3 regions of the Luteibacter sp. GL_149 genome follow, and region 3 is predicted to be linked to each of the others. Evidence: riboswitches for the same ligand, from Rfam matches in the RefSeq annotation. Region 3 holds a riboswitch; each other region holds the start of a gene.
What was found. Region 3 has a riboswitch for cobalamin ahead of AC3IR3_RS14230 (CoA-acylating methylmalonate-semialdehyde dehydrogenase). Riboswitches for the same ligand answer to the same signal wherever they lie in the genome.
Positions count from the first base shown of each region.

Region 1: another riboswitch for cobalamin. It lies ahead of AC3IR3_RS20260 (TonB-dependent receptor domain-containing protein); the one in region 3 lies ahead of AC3IR3_RS14230 (CoA-acylating methylmalonate-semialdehyde dehydrogenase).
Region 2: another riboswitch for cobalamin. It lies ahead of AC3IR3_RS18950 (ribonucleoside-diphosphate reductase subunit alpha); the one in region 3 lies ahead of AC3IR3_RS14230 (CoA-acylating methylmalonate-semialdehyde dehydrogenase).

Region 1 is NZ_CM174395.1:4,623,581-4,628,516, reverse strand. Features, by position in the region: gene AC3IR3_RS20260 (TonB-dependent receptor domain-containing protein) at 286-2,151, opposite strand; cobalamin riboswitch at 2,314-2,561, opposite strand; gene AC3IR3_RS20255 (TonB-dependent receptor) at 2,842-4,936, shown strand, end outside.
Region 2 is NZ_CM174395.1:4,311,397-4,316,332, reverse strand. Features, by position in the region: gene AC3IR3_RS18955 (ribonucleotide-diphosphate reductase subunit beta) at 1-1, opposite strand, end outside; gene AC3IR3_RS18950 (ribonucleoside-diphosphate reductase subunit alpha) at 193-2,550, opposite strand; cobalamin riboswitch at 2,870-3,081, opposite strand; gene AC3IR3_RS18945 (DUF2501 domain-containing protein) at 3,268-3,828, opposite strand; gene AC3IR3_RS18940 (cytochrome b) at 3,875-4,429, opposite strand; gene AC3IR3_RS18935 (catalase family peroxidase) at 4,426-4,936, opposite strand, start outside.
Region 3 is NZ_CM174395.1:3,217,696-3,222,631, reverse strand. Features, by position in the region: gene AC3IR3_RS14245 (diguanylate cyclase) at 1-882, opposite strand, end outside; gene AC3IR3_RS14240 (hypothetical protein) at 934-1,269, opposite strand; gene AC3IR3_RS14235 (SAM-dependent methyltransferase) at 1,415-2,224, opposite strand; cobalamin riboswitch at 2,319-2,536, shown strand; gene AC3IR3_RS14230 (CoA-acylating methylmalonate-semialdehyde dehydrogenase) at 2,664-4,187, shown strand; gene AC3IR3_RS14225 (acyl-CoA dehydrogenase family protein) at 4,187-4,936, shown strand, end outside.

The DNA.
Region 1 (4,936 bases), 1.4 Mb from region 3:
AGCATAACCGCGCACAGTGGACTTTATGCCCGCCGTTCGTTGCAGTTACGTGTGCCTTAAGTCGCTCCCCTGCCGGAAGGCAGGGGTCGGGAGGAGCATGAATAAGCTTTGTCGCGCGGCCGGTTGCACCGCACTGGACCCCTGCCTGCGTAGGGGGTGACGAACGACGATGAGGGGCATTCACGGAGCGCATCGCCAGCACGACGATGCACCCCGACTACCCCTCACCGTCGTCCCGCCCCGGTCTCCGGAAGAACGAAAGCGCCGTATCGGACGCTCTTGCTCTTACAGCCCCGGCATATACCGCACGGTCACGTAGTACGTCCGGCCGAGCTGGTTATAGAAAGCCACCGTCTCGTACGAGTGATCGAACACGTTCGCGACGCGGCCCTGCAGGCTCCAGCCCGGCTGGAAGCGCCAGGTGGCGCGCAGGTCGGTCGTGGCGTAGCCACCCAGGCGACGGGTGTTCGCCGCATTGTCGTAGCTCTTGCCCGCGGCGTTCAGCGTGCCACCGATCGTGAAGTCGCCAAGATCGCGGTCGAGATCGATGCGGCCGGTCTGATCGGGGCGGCGTGCCAGTTTGTTGTTGTACTGGTCGCCTTCCGTGCGGTTGCGCGGCTGCTGCCAGGTCAGGTACGTGCGCACATGCCAGCCGTCGACATCGGCGCCGAGCTGACCTTCCACGCCGCGAACGCGAGCCTTGTCCACATTGATCGGCAGGAAATTCGAGTCGAAGCCGATGAGATCGTCGAACTTCGTCTGGTAGGCGTTGACCGCCCAGTTCCAGATGCCCGGCGTGCCGGACAGGCCGATTTCCGCCGTCTTCGCCTTTTCGGGCTTCAGGACAACCGGTGCGCCATACGGGTAGTACACGTCGTTGAACGATGGCGCGTGGAACGAGGTGCCGTACGACGCCGTGACCTTCATGCCGTTGTCGAACCGGAAACCGTACGCGGCGGCGCCGGTCGTGTGGTTGTCGAACTGGCTGTTATGGTCGCGGCGCACCGACAGCTGGATCTCGTGGGGGCCAAAGATGCCCTGGTACAGCGCGAAGACGCCCGTGTTGTTGCGGTTGTCGCGTGCGTAGCCCGTGTCGCTGTCCAGGTGTTCCTTCTGGTAGTCGACGCCGGCGCTCAGGATCTGGCCCGGGGCGAGGGTGAAGTCGTTCTGCCAGGAAGCCTGGTTGCGCTTCGAGTACAGGTAACCCGTGCGCTTCATGTTGGCGTTGTATTCGGCGCCGTTGAGATAGTTGTCGGCGCGGTCGATGTTCTGGCCGACGTTGAACGTCATGCGCCACATGTCGAGCGGGCTGAAGGCGAGCTTTGCGCCAGCAATCTGCTGCGAGCGACGGGTGAAGTTCTGGAAGCTGCCGTCGTATTCGATGTCGCCCTTGCTGCGCAGCCAGTTGGCCGCGAGCTCGGTACCGTCGTCGAAGCGGTAGCCGCCGCTCAGCGCGCCGTTATAGGTGCGATAGGAATCCTTGTCCGGCTCGTCGACGAAGCAGCCGGCGAAGGCCTTGGCGGCACCGACGCGGCAGGCATTGATGCCGGTGGTGTACTGGCCACCGAGGCTGGCGTTGTACCAGCCGTGGCCGTCGCCGCCGGACAGGCCGAACTGGCCGCCGACCAGGCCGTGGCTGCCGCCGGTCATGCTGATCGAGGGCGTCGGTGCCTCACCGGCCTGGCCGTGGCGGGTGAAAATCTGGATGACGCCGCCGATGGCGTCCGAACCGTAAAGGCTGGAGCGCGGACCGCGCACGATCTCGATGTGGTCGATCTGCTCCACGGGCAGCTGTTCGTAAGCGGGAATGCCGGCGCCAACGGTGCCGATACGCACACCATCGACCAGGACCAGTGTGTGGCTGGAGTTCGATCCGCGCATGAAGAGAGAGGTTTGCTGACCCAGGCCGCCCGAATTGGCGATCGAGATACCCGGCAGGCCGGTGAGCAACTCCGCGACCGACTGGGGCTGCAGGCGTTCGATATCGTCGCGCGTGATCACGGTGACCGGTGCGAGCGTTTCGTCGAGCGGCATGGCGGAGCGCGTGGCCGTCACGACAACCGGATCGAGCTTGTTCGCTGTGTTCTGGTCGGCGGCATGGGCCGCGGCGATGCACGACAGCAGGGCGGTCGCGAGCAGGGTCTTCTTCATGGAACGTTTCTTCCTCTACCGCGTTGAAGCGCGGGTGTTAGCCAGCGTGAGGCTGGAAGGGAAGACATCGCGAACGCGACGCGCAGCCGCTGAAGGCCGCGCAAAGGTCCCCGATTCGCCCTCCGCGAACCAGCCAATAAAGCGCCGCGTACGCGCTTCGAAGCGCATACGAGCTATCGGGCCGGTCTCCGGACTCGCGCACGACGTGTCTGCACACGTCCGGACCGGCGCCTTCCCGCGCTTGGCGCAGTGGCGTCTCGCCGATCCGGGAATACCGCGTCGCGGTATTCCACTCGCTTACCGTTGCGGGGGCAGTGCCGGCCTTGTCGCGCCTTAAAAGGGCGACGCACCGGCTTCCCGTTTAATCCTTCCGGCGGACGCCGTCGGGACACCCGAACCGCGCCACTTTAGCGTTGCGCTTCAAAACCAGCAAGTTAAGAACTCGTTTACGGAATTTCTTCACGAAATCGTAAGAACGGCACTTGACCGACGCAAAAACCTGCGAGTAGGGTCGGCGTGAGCTCAGCGTCCGGTCCAGGGGAAATCCCTGGACGAGAGGGGCACTACCGCCAGTTACAGCCGTCCGGAGGGGGGCGCTGCCGTCGAAAGTGCGGATGGTCTGGGTTCGAACAGAGTTCGGTTGCGGCTTGCGACCGTCTCATTTGCTGTTAATTTCTGGGGAGAAACAAAATGCAGCGCTCCATCAACCGCAGCCCCGTGCTGCGTCGGTCCGTCTTGTGCACCGCGCTTGCCCTGAGTCTGGCAAGCGGCGCGGTCCTGGCACAGTCCAATGCTTCCGGTGTCGTTTTCGGCCGCGTCGCGCAGCCCGAAGGCAGCGTCGTCCATCTGCAGAACCTGGACACGGGCCTGACCCGTGACGTCGGCGTCGATGCCGACGGCCGCTATCGCGCAAGCTCGCTGCCGGTCGGCCGCTACAAGGTATCCGTCGAACGCGGCGGCCAGACCGTCGAAACCCGCGATAACGTCCAGGTCTCGCTTGGCGGCGGTGTCGACGTGTCGTTCGCTGGCTCAGCCGCGCCGGGATCGGCTCAGACCCTCGAAGGCGTGCAGGTCACCGGCAACGTCCTGCCTGCGATCGACGTTTCGTCCGTCGACTCGCGCACCGTCCTCACGTCCCAGCAGTTGCAGAAGCTTCCGCTGGCCCGCGACGTCACCGCCGCCGCGCTTCTCGCGCCAGGCGTTGTCGCAGGCGATAGCCGTTACGGCAACGTGGCGTCCTTCGGTGGTTCGTCCGCGTCGGAAAACCAGTACTACATCAACGGTTATGCGGTAACCAATGCGCTGACCGGTCTTGGCTTCACCAGCCTGCCGTTCGACGCCATCGACCAGCAGCAGATCTTCACCGGCGGCTACGGCGCCGAATACGGCCGTTCGACCGGTGGCGTGATCAACGTCGTCACCAAGCGCGGCGGTAACGAGTGGAAAGCTGGCGTCGGCATGTACATCACGCCGCAGTACTTCCGTCAGTCGCCGCGCAGCATTTATCGTACGAACGGTCAGCTCTTCCAGTACCGCGGCGACAACAAGAGCACGGACATGCAGTACACCGGCTACATCAGCGGTCCACTCATCAAGGACAAGCTGTTCCTGTACGCCGCGGCTGATTTCACCAAGTCCGATAGCAAGAATGTCAGCAGCATCCTGGCGCCGCAGAAAACCAATCAGACGTCCAAAGCCACGAAGTGGATGGCCAAGATCGACTGGAATATCACCGATAGCCACCTGCTGGAACTGACCGGCATCGGCGACAAGACCAACGTCGATCGCAGCGTTTACAAGTACAACTACGCGACCGGTACCCAGGGTGCTTTCATCGGTACCGATAAGCTGAAGAACTTCGACGCGGGCGCTGGTTCGGCGCCTGGCGGCGATGTGTATATCGGCAAATACACCGGTTACATCACCGACAACCTCACGATCAACGCGTTGTACGGTCACTCCACCACCAACCATGTTCGCGATCTGAACTATGCCGGTTCGCCGAATTGCCCGTGGATCACGGACAGCCGCCGCGGCATCTCCAGCCCGATCGTCGGTTGCGGCCTGGTCAACGGCACGGTGCTTGGTGCGGGTGCGAAGGACAAGACCCACGGCTACCGACTGGACGTCGAATACCGCATCGGCGATCACGACCTGCGTGCGGGCGTGGATAACCAGACGCTGGAATCGAGCGCCGGCAATGTCTACGAAGGCGGCTATCGCTGGGTCTACCGCAACGCCGGTAAAGTCACCGGCCGTCCGGACATCGTTCCGCCGCCGGGTACGCAGTACGTCGCCGAAAAGCGTCTCTTCCAGACCGGCGCCTCGGTCAAGGTCGAGCAGGAAGCGCAGTTCATCGAAGACAAGTGGCAGGTCACCGATCGCTGGATGGCGTACATCGGCCTGCGTAACGAGCAGTTCAAAAACCTCAATGGTGCCGGCGAAACTTACGTCAAGCAGCGTCATCAGCTTGCGCCGCGTCTTGGCGTGACGTGGGACGTGTTCGGCGATTCGACCTTCAAGGTGTATGCGAACGCCGGTCGCTACCATCTGGCGATTCCGTCGAACGTGGCTATCCGTGGTGCCTCGGCATCGATGTATTACAGCGAGTACTACACCTATTCGGGCGTGGGTCCGAACGGCGAACCCACGGGTCTGACCCAGCTCGGCAATCGCGCTTACCTCAACGGCGAGGACGGCCATACGCCGAACCCGAAGACCGTTGCCGCGCAGGGCATCGATGCTTATTACCAGGACGAATACATCCTGGGCTTCGATAAAGCGA
Region 2 (4,936 bases), 1.1 Mb from region 3:
TGGGTGAACCTCAGGGCAATTCGGGGTGTGGCTTTGAAGCGGGGGTTGGAGGTGGGAAGTGGGGGCGCATTTCCGGCGATCGCCCGATAGGGCTGGAACCGTCCGGCGGAATCACGGCCTGCGTGACGTTACCAGCACCCTCGGGCGTTCGACGCCGCGCCCCCACTTCCCAGCCCCCACCCCCGCTCTTACTTACTGACAGGCTTCGCAGTACTCGGGGTTCTCGAGCGAGCAGAACACCGCGGCCGTGGCTTCTTCCTGTGCATCGACGACGGGTGCGATCGGTGCGACGGCGGCGCCGGACGACACCGTGGTCTTCTGGATGCGCGTGGCCGGGCGGGAACGCAGGTAATACGTCGTCTTGATGCCCGACTTCCATGCGTACATGTACATGGACGACAGTTGCCCGATGTTCGGATTTTCCATGAACAGGTTCAGCGACTGGCTCTGGTCGATGTACGCGCCGCGTGCGGCGGCGAGGTCGATGAGGGCCTTCTGCGGCAGTTCCCACGTGGTGCGATACACCTCGCGCAGCGCGGCGGGGATCGATGCGATGCCCTGTACCGAACCTTCGGCGAGCTTGATCGCGTCACGCACATCGGCGGTCCACAGGCCTAGTGTCTTCAGTTCTTCGACGAGGTAGCGGTTCACCACCAGGAAGTCGCCCGACAGCGTTTCGCGCTTGAACAGGTTCGACACCTGCGGCTCGATGCACTCGTAGCAACCGGCGATGGACGCGATGGTCGCGGTCGGCGCGATGGCGATCAGCAGCGAGTTGCGCAGACCGTGTGCCTTGATCTTTTCGCGCAGTGCGGTCCAGCGGTCGTCCTTGCCATTCGGCCTGGCCTGCGGCCAGTAGTCGAACTGCATGTCGCCGTTGGCGGCGCGCGTTTCGGAGAAGCCCGGATGCGCGCCTTCGCGTTCGGCGATCTCGTTCGACATCGTCAGCGCATTGAAATAGATCTCTTCGGCGATGCGGGTCGACAGCGCGAGTGCCTCGGCCGAGTCGAACGGCAGGCGCAGCTTGAAGAAGACGTCCTGCAGGCCCATCACGCCCAGGCCGACCGGACGCCACTTCACGTTCGCCGTCTTCGCGGTGGAGATCGGATAGAAGTTCAGGTCGATGACGCGGTCGAGCTGGCGCACGGCGATACGCACCGTGGAGGCGAGCTTTTCGTAATCGAACTGACCGTCGACAACATGGCGCGACAGGTTGATCGAGCCCAAGTTGCACACGGCCGTTTCGTCGGCCGACGTGACTTCCAGAATCTCGGTGCACAGGTTCGACAGATGGATGACGTTTTCCGGCTTCGCGGTCTGGTTGCTGGTGGCGTTCGAGCGATCCTTGAACGTCATCCAGCCGTTGCCGGTCTGGGCCAGCGAACGCAGCATGCGGGCGTAAAGCTCGCGCGCCTTCACCGTCTTTACGGCGAGGCCGTCGGCTTCCGCTTTCGCGTACGCGGCATCGAACGTCTCGCCCCACGTGTCGACGAAGTGCGGCACGATCTTCGGGTCGAACAGCGACCAGTCGCCATCGGTTTCGACGCGACGCATGAAAAGGTCGGGAACCCAGTTGGCGAGATTGAGGTTATGCGTGCGGCGCGCATCGTCGCCGGTGTTCTCGCGCAGCTCGAGGAATTCCTCGATATCCGCGTGCCACGATTCCAGGTAAACGCATGCGGCGCCCTTGCGCTTGCCACCCTGGTTCACGGCGGCGACGGAAGCGTCGAGGGTCTTCAGCCACGGCACGAGGCCGTTCGAATGACCGTTGGTGCCCTTGATCAGCGAACCGCGCGAACGGATGCGCGAGTACGCCAGACCGATGCCGCCGGCGAACTTGGACAGCTGCGCGACGTCGCCGTACTTCTGGTAGATGCTTTCCAGCGCGTCCAGTGGCGAATCGAGCAGGAAGCACGAAGACAGCTGCTCGTGCGCGGTGCCGGCGTTGAACAGCGTGGGCGAGCTGGCGAGGTATTCCAGCGACGACAGCAGCTTGTACAGCTCCAGCGTTTCGCCGATGTCGTTGCCGCCCAGCGCGCACGCGATGCGCATGAAGAAATACTGCGGCGTTTCGATCACGGTGCGCTTCTGCGGATGGCGCAGAAGATAACGGTCGTACACCGTGCGCAGGCCGAAGTATTCGAAGCGGCGCGAGGCGTGCGTGTCGATGGCGTCGTTGAGCTTGCGCGAGTTGATCGCGACGAAGTCGCGCAGGCGGTCGTTCAGGATGCCCAGCTCGTGACCGCGCAGGATCGACTGCGAGAACGACTGGATCTCCTGGCCCGACACTTCCTTGTCGACGAATGCCGACAACAGACGCGCTGCCAGCTGGCCGTATTCCGGTTCCTCGGCGGTGAGCGCGGCCGAGGTGCGGATCGAAAGCTGGTCGAGTTCCTGCGTGGTGGCGCCGTCGTACAGACCACCGATGGTCTTGAGGGCGACACGCATCGGGTCGACGGCGAAGAGGCCGTCGGCGCTGCGAGTCACCGCGCGCACGATCTTGTTGACGTCGACGGTTTCATGGCCACCGTTGCGCTTGGTGACGCGCATCTGGCCGGGGTTGTGCGGAGGAGTCAGGGTGAAGTCCGGTGCGGGACGCTCGGCGCTGGTCTTGTAACCGGCGGCCGGAGCCTTGTCGTTGCTGGAAGGAGTCGCTGCGGCGTCGGCCGGCGATGCGGTGCGCTCGCGCGCGGAGGAATCCATTGTTGTTGTCATTTTTAGGCTTGCCCCATGGCCAGGAAAGCTTGCCTGCTCCCACGCGCAGGGCGAGTAACCGGGTGAGCTTCGCGGACAGGTCGAGGGCGGACACCCTGAGGGCTCCGCGCCGCGACGTCCCTCCCCGCGGAGGTCGTCACCACTACCGTCGCCGATCGGGCGGCGGTCGCTGGCAGGTCTTCGGACTTCGTGGGCATGGACCTTTCGATCCGCCTACCTGTCGCTTCCCAGCCCCCTGAGGACCAGTGCATTGACAGGATCGTTCCCACTTACCGCTGCGGGGCAGTTCCGGATTTACACCGGGATTCCCTTTTAAGTCCGACCGACAGCCGCGTCTGGACGGACACCAACGAGGCACACGATATAGGCGGGCGACAGTCAGGTCAACACAAGATGTAGTGTGTTCGGCCTATGTCATTGATTGGGCTTCGGAACGAATTTTTCAATGGTTTCACGGGCGGGAAAGGCCCAGAACCGGTCGAAAATCTCAAGTATTTTCGACCGGTTTTTTCGGCATGGCGTGGGTCGTCCCGCGCCGCTTCGTCGGGTCTGTTACATCCCGATCATCGACTTACCCTGCGACAGCACCTTGTCGCAGACCTTCTGGGTCAGCTGCTGCTTCAGGTCGCCGCCCGAGCTGGAGCCGCCGCCAAGCGAGCCAAGGCTCAGGCCCTTGGTGCTGCCGCTACCCAGCGATCCCAGGTCGACGCTCTTCCCGTCGCCCGTCTTCAGGATGCCGTTGGCGCCATCGGTATAGCCCTTGTCCTTCGTGGCCGACGACGAAGACGACTTGCCGCCGATGCCGTATTTGCCCATAAGTTTGTCGGTTGCCGAGCCGGACCCGCTGTCGTTGCCGGCGGCTTTCGTATCGCCCGTGACGGAGCCCAGGAGCTTGTCCTTCACGGACGAGGCGCCGCTGTCGCCGCCCAGGAAGTTGTTCTTCAGGCAGTACTGGATGATGCCCGCCGCATTGGTCGCGCTACCGGAGGTCAGCGACGAGGCGGAGTTTCCGCCCACCATGCCCTTCAGTTGGTCGAGGTTCTGGGCCGACGCGGAGCCGGTGGCCAGGACGAGCGCAAAGGCAAGATACGACAGGCTGCTGGACGGTTTCATGGCGGAGCTCCTGCTTCAAGGGAGCCCATAAGTAACTCCGCGAATGTTAGCCGGATGTGTCCGTCCGCACGGGACCGGTCATGGATCGCAGCACGCCATCCCGGCGGATCAGGCCGTGATAGAGCGCGGCGCTGACATGCACGACGACGGTCAGGAACAGCAGGTAGGCAAGATACCCGTGCGCGGCGCGCAGCCAGGCGAAAGCGACCGGATTCGCGGACAGGATGGACGGCAGCCGTAGCGACGCGCTCAGCATCACCGGCTCGCCGCTCGCCGACACCATTGCCCAGCCGATCAGAGGCATCGCGATCATCAGTGCATACAGCAACAGGTGCGATCCGTACGCGGCGAGTTTCTGCCACAGGGGCAGATCGGCGGGCAGCGGAGGCGGACGGTGGCGAAGGCGGATGGCGATACGCAGGATCGCGAGGATAAGAATCGCGATGCCCAGCGGCTTGTGGATGTGGATCAGCGTTTCGTGCCGTTCGGACACCGACGCGACCATGCCCGCGCCGATGAACAGCATGGACAGGATCATGATCGCCATCAGCCAGTGCAGCGCACGGGCGAGCGGATGGAACATGTCGGCACGGGTGTTCATCGTGCACCCTCCTTTGTCAGGCCACGGGCTTCCTCGGTCGTCCGTCGACGATACGAATCGGCGTAAGCGGCGGAGCGCGCCGCGAGCAGCGGGTCGTTCGAGCCCTCGATGCCGGCGGGCAACACTAATGGGTCGTAGTTGACGTCGCGGCAGGGGCCGCTGTCCTGGGGCTCGGTCGCCTGCACGGTGAGCGTGCCGGCGTCGATCTGCTTGTGGTCGGGCGACCACGCCTGAGCGGCGTCGTCGATCGCGTCGCCGGGGGCAGCCAGTGTCACCAGAAGATGCCAGCGCAATGGACCGGCGGCCAGACGCCTGACGAGGTCGGCGGCGAGGTAATCCGGATCGCCTGCCGGGCCGGGGGCGGCATCGGTGGCCTCGGGGATCAACGCCCAGCGGACCGCCTGCTTATCGCCCTTGCCGTCGACGAAGTAGAAGGAGTTGATCGACGAATAAGCCTCCGTCGCATAGCTGGCGGACGGCCTCGCGGTCTTCACCCAGGTAAGGAAT
Region 3 (4,936 bases):
CGCGATGCTCAGCGGTTCGGTGAATTCGTCCTTGATGGCGCCGTCGATAGCATCGAGTGCATAACCGCGCGCGGTATTCGTATCGCCTTCCTTGAGGTATGCCTGCGCCAGCAGCGCGTTGTACTTGGACGTCAGGCTCGGGTACTGGTCGCGCAGGACGTCCGGATAGTTTGTCTGAAGGAGGTCGATAGCGTCTTTCGTACGATCGTTGGCGATGTAAAAGCGTGCGACATCCGCGCGCAGCGCATTGGCGAAAACGGACTCATGCGCTTCCACGCAGGCGTCGATGCCGTTCTTGAAGCGCGAATCGAGCGAGCTCAGACGACCGCTACGCAGCAATGCGTGCAACTTGAAGGACATCGCCTTGCAGGTGTTTTCACCGGGCGGGATGTCGTCGAGCATCTGTTCCGCATAGGTGATGGCAAGGTCGTACTGTCCCGCTGCGATCAGTACCTGCGCGGCTTCGCCCAGACCCTGGTATCGCGCGGTCTTGTCGGTGATCTGCGGCAGCAGTTCGATCAGCTGGCTCAATCGCGAGAACGCTTCCTCGTAGCGATGGCCGATGCCGAGGATGTTGACCAGCGTGGCCCGGGCGCGAAAACGCAGTACGGCATCGGGCGATCGCTCGGCGATGGCATTCAGCTGTGTCGTGGCGCCTTCGTAGTCGCCGCCGTAGGCGTCCTGCCATGCGATGAGATAACGCAGGTGCCATTGCTGCGATGGCGACAGCGTCGCCGCGTTGCGTTCGAGGCGATCGATGATCTCGACGAACGCAACATGGTCCGACGTCTTGATACTGTCCGCATGGGTGAGCCGGCTGGCCGGATCGTCAGTAGTGGAGGCGACCACACCCGCGTTTCCCACAATCAATCCCAGGAGCATGACCACTCCCGGCAAAAACGGCAGGCGCTTGAGGCCAGCCCGGAACATGACTCAGGCGACGATCGAGCAGTCTTTGGAACCCTTGAGCGAGGCCTCAGTCGTTTCGTCCTCGCCGTCCTTGTGTTCTTCTTCGTTGTCGCTCGGCATCTGCGTGCCGGTATTGTCGTCGCTCGGCATCTGGGTGCCGGTATGATCCATCTGCGTCGCCATGAACGAATGCTGCCTCAGCTGGCTGCGAAGTTCGCCGGCATCGCCGGCCAGAATCGCGGCACGCAATGGTTCGTCGATCTGCGCCTCCGCCATCGCGTGCTCCAGCTCTTCGGGCGATGCGCCACGCAGTCGCGCGTCCTGCCCCAATTTCTCCAGAAAATCGACGACACTCGACATCGAACCATCCCCCGATAGCTGGCGGTTTCAAGACCTGGCCAGTGGCTGTGCGGTGCCCCCCTTGGGCACGGCGACAGCGCGATCATATCCCGCGCGGGGAGCGATCACACTGGTAATTTCACGCGAGTCCGCCGGGGCGAATCGGTCAGGACTTACCGGCCAGCTCCAGGTCGATGGCCGCGAGCCGGGCCCGGACGTCCTTATTCGGCCGCATGGCATGGGCTGGCGGCAGCGCCAACGTGTCGGACATGCCGACATTGGATCGAGGTAAATCGCGCAGCGCCAGGCGTTCGATCCGTGGCGACTGGATAGGCAGCGTGGGCGCCTGATAGATGACGACCTCGTGATCCAGGGAGTAATCCTCGCTCAGCACGTCCACGAGAATCTGCAGATAGGGCTCGCTGGTGGAGAACTTTCCCTTGGACATGTCACCGGTGACACCCACCTGCCAGAGCACCAGCCAGGCGCTGGGATCCACGCGGCGGTGATTGATCATGAACTGGCTGGCTTCGAAATGCTGGCATCCATAGGTACCCGGATCGATGCCGAGGTCCGCGTAAAGGCAGTCCTCCGACGATACGCCCGGTTCCATATGGGCCGGGTATCCCTCGCGGCGGGCCTGCTCGATGGACTTGTGCGGTGCCCAGGCGAATACCCCCGGGTGCCCATAGAAGACGCCGCAGACGCGCTTTCCCGCCCGTACTTCGGTCAGCATGGCGTCGACCATTTGCCGGTAGGTTTCGATTCTCGGCTTACCTTTCGCGTAGTACGGCTGCAGGCTGCGGACGTCCTTATGCATGCCCGACAGCCATAATTCGACGACACCATCGGATACCCCGACGAAGACGACGTCCGCCGCTTCGATGTGGCTGCGCGCCAGCGGTCCCATGTGCGCACCCAGGGTCATGCCGGTGCCCACGCAGACCAGGCTGCCTTTGGATGGGGAAGTGCTCAAACGCGATCTCTCCTGAAGGGATGGTGTCGCGGGCGAGCATACGACGGTTTGCGGACTATGGCGCAGTGCAGCTTGTTCGCCGGGGCGCGAACGTTACACTCGTGGGACCACAGGTGTCCTGCCGCCGTCATTCCGGTGCGCAGGGTGAAACGGGAAGCTGGTGCGGATCGATCGATCCCAAGCCGGCGCTGCCCCCGCAACGGTAGGCGAGAAAACCCGACTGAAGAACCACTGCGAAAGCGGGAAGGTGTCGGGGTGATGCGAATCGCATCGCTCGCAAGCCCGGAGACCGGCCAGTGGCGGACACCTTGCGTGTCCTTCCTCGGGTGTTGCGGTGGGCAACCAGGCGAGCTTCGTCGGTGCCGCATCCGCTCGCATCGACGTGTCTTGTCTGGCTCCGCAGCTCCCTTCGCGGGTGAGCGATACGGAGACAAAACAGATGAACAAGTTGAGCGGCGTTGCGACCGAAGTCGCAAGCGTCAAATTATTGATCGGCGGCGCGTTCGTCGAATCGACCTCCACGCAATGGCGCGATGTCGTCAATCCGGCGACTCAGGATGTCCTGGCGCGCGTTCCCTTCGCGACGGCAAACGAAGTGGATGCCGCTGTGGCATCGGCCAAAGAAGCATTCCGGACCTGGCGCAAGACGCCTATCGGCGTGCGTGCACGCATCTTCCTCAAGTATCAGCAGCTGATCCGCGAGCACATGGGCGAACTCGCGTCGATCCTCACGGCCGAGCAGGGTAAGACGCTGCCCGATGCCGAGGGCGATGTTTTCCGTGGACTGGAAGTCGTGGAACACGCGGCAGGTATCGGCAACCTGCAACTGGGCGAACTGGCCAACAACGTTGCCGGTGGCGTCGACACCTATACGTTATTGCAGCCGCTTGGCGTCTGCGCGGGCATTACGCCGTTCAATTTCCCGGCGATGATTCCGTTGTGGATGTTTCCCATGGCGATCGCGACCGGCAATACCTTCGTGCTGAAGCCATCCGAACAGGACCCGATGGTGACGATGCGCCTGGTCGAACTCGCGCTGGAAGCAGGCATTCCCAAGGGTGTACTCAATGTCGTCCACGGTGGCGAAGAGGTCGTCAACGCCATCTGCGACCACCCCGATATCAAAGCCGTGTCGTTCGTTGGATCGACGAAGGTGGGGACGCATGTCTATCATCGTGCATCGCAGGCCGGGAAGCGCGTCCAGTGCATGATGGGTGCGAAGAATCACGCGGTGGTGCTTCCGGATGCCAACCGCGAGCAGACGCTCAACGCGCTTGCCGGCGCGGCGTTCGGTGCGGCGGGCCAGCGTTGCATGGCGGCGTCGACCGCGGTACTGGTGGGCGAGGCGCGGTCCTGGATTCCCGAGCTGGTAGCGAAAGCAAAAACCCTCCGGGTCAATGCGGGTAGCGAGTCGGGCACCGACGTCGGTCCGCTTATTTCTTGTGCGGCGCGCGAACGGGTAGAAGGCTATATCGCATCCGGCGTACAGCAGGGCGCGATCCTGGAGCTCGACGGACGTTCGCCGAGCGTGCCCGGTTATGAGAGCGGAAACTTCGTCGGACCGACGATCTTCTCGGGCGTCAAACCCGGCATGCGGATCTACGACGAAGAAATCTTCGGGCCGGTACTCGTCATCCTCGGTGCGGATTCGCTGGACGAAGCCATCGAGCTGATCAACGCCAACCCCAACGGAAACGGCACGGCCCTCTTTACGCAAAGTGGCGCCGCCGCACGTCGTTTCCAGGAGGACATCGATGTCGGTCAGGTCGGTATCAATGTGCCGATTCCTGTGCCCGTACCGTTGTTTTCGTTTACCGGGTCGCGCGCATCGAAACTTGGCGACCTCGGTCCTTACGGTAAGCAGGTCGTTCTTTTCTATACCCAGACCAAGACGGTGACGCAGCGCTGGTTCGACGACGACACGCTGCATGTCGGGGTCAACACCACGATCAGTCTGAAGTAATGGTGGCGGCCATGGACATTCACGTAACGCCGCCGCCATGGGATCTCGGTGAGGATCAGCTTGCCTTCCGCGAGGCGGCCCGGGCCTTTGCCGTGGCGGAACTGGCACCGCATGCCGCGCGCTGGGACGCGCACTGCGAATTTCCGCGCGAAGCCATCGGCAAAGCGGGCGAGCTGGGTTTTTGCGGGTTATATGTCGACGAGATAGCTGGCGGATCGGGCCTGACCCGGCTGGATGCCGCGATCGTGTTCGAAGAACTGGCAGCTATCGATCCGTCTACAGCGGCCTTTATCAGTATCCACAACATGGCGACATGGATGCTGACGGCGCATGCGCGTCCCGCGCTGAGGGACGTATGGGGACCGCCGCTCGCATCGGGCAGGAAGCTTGCTTCGTATTGCCTGACCGAGCCCGGCGCCGGTTCCGATGCCGCTTCTCTGAAGACGCGTGCCGTACGCGATGGCGATCGCTATGTTATCGACGGCGCGAAAGCATTCATCTCCGGTGCGGGTGCCACCGATGTCATGGTGGTGATGGCGCGCACGGGCGGCAACGGTGCCGGTGGCATCAGCGCGTTCGCGGTGCCCGCCGATGCGAAGGGTATCGGTTACGGTCGCAAGGAAGAGAAGCTGGGCTGGAACAGCCAGCCCACGCGCAGCGTCAGCTTCGACGGGGTGCGTGTTCCCCTCGATCATCTGCTGGGCGAGGAGGGAGGCGGTTTCAGGCTCGCCATGAAAGGCCTGGATGGC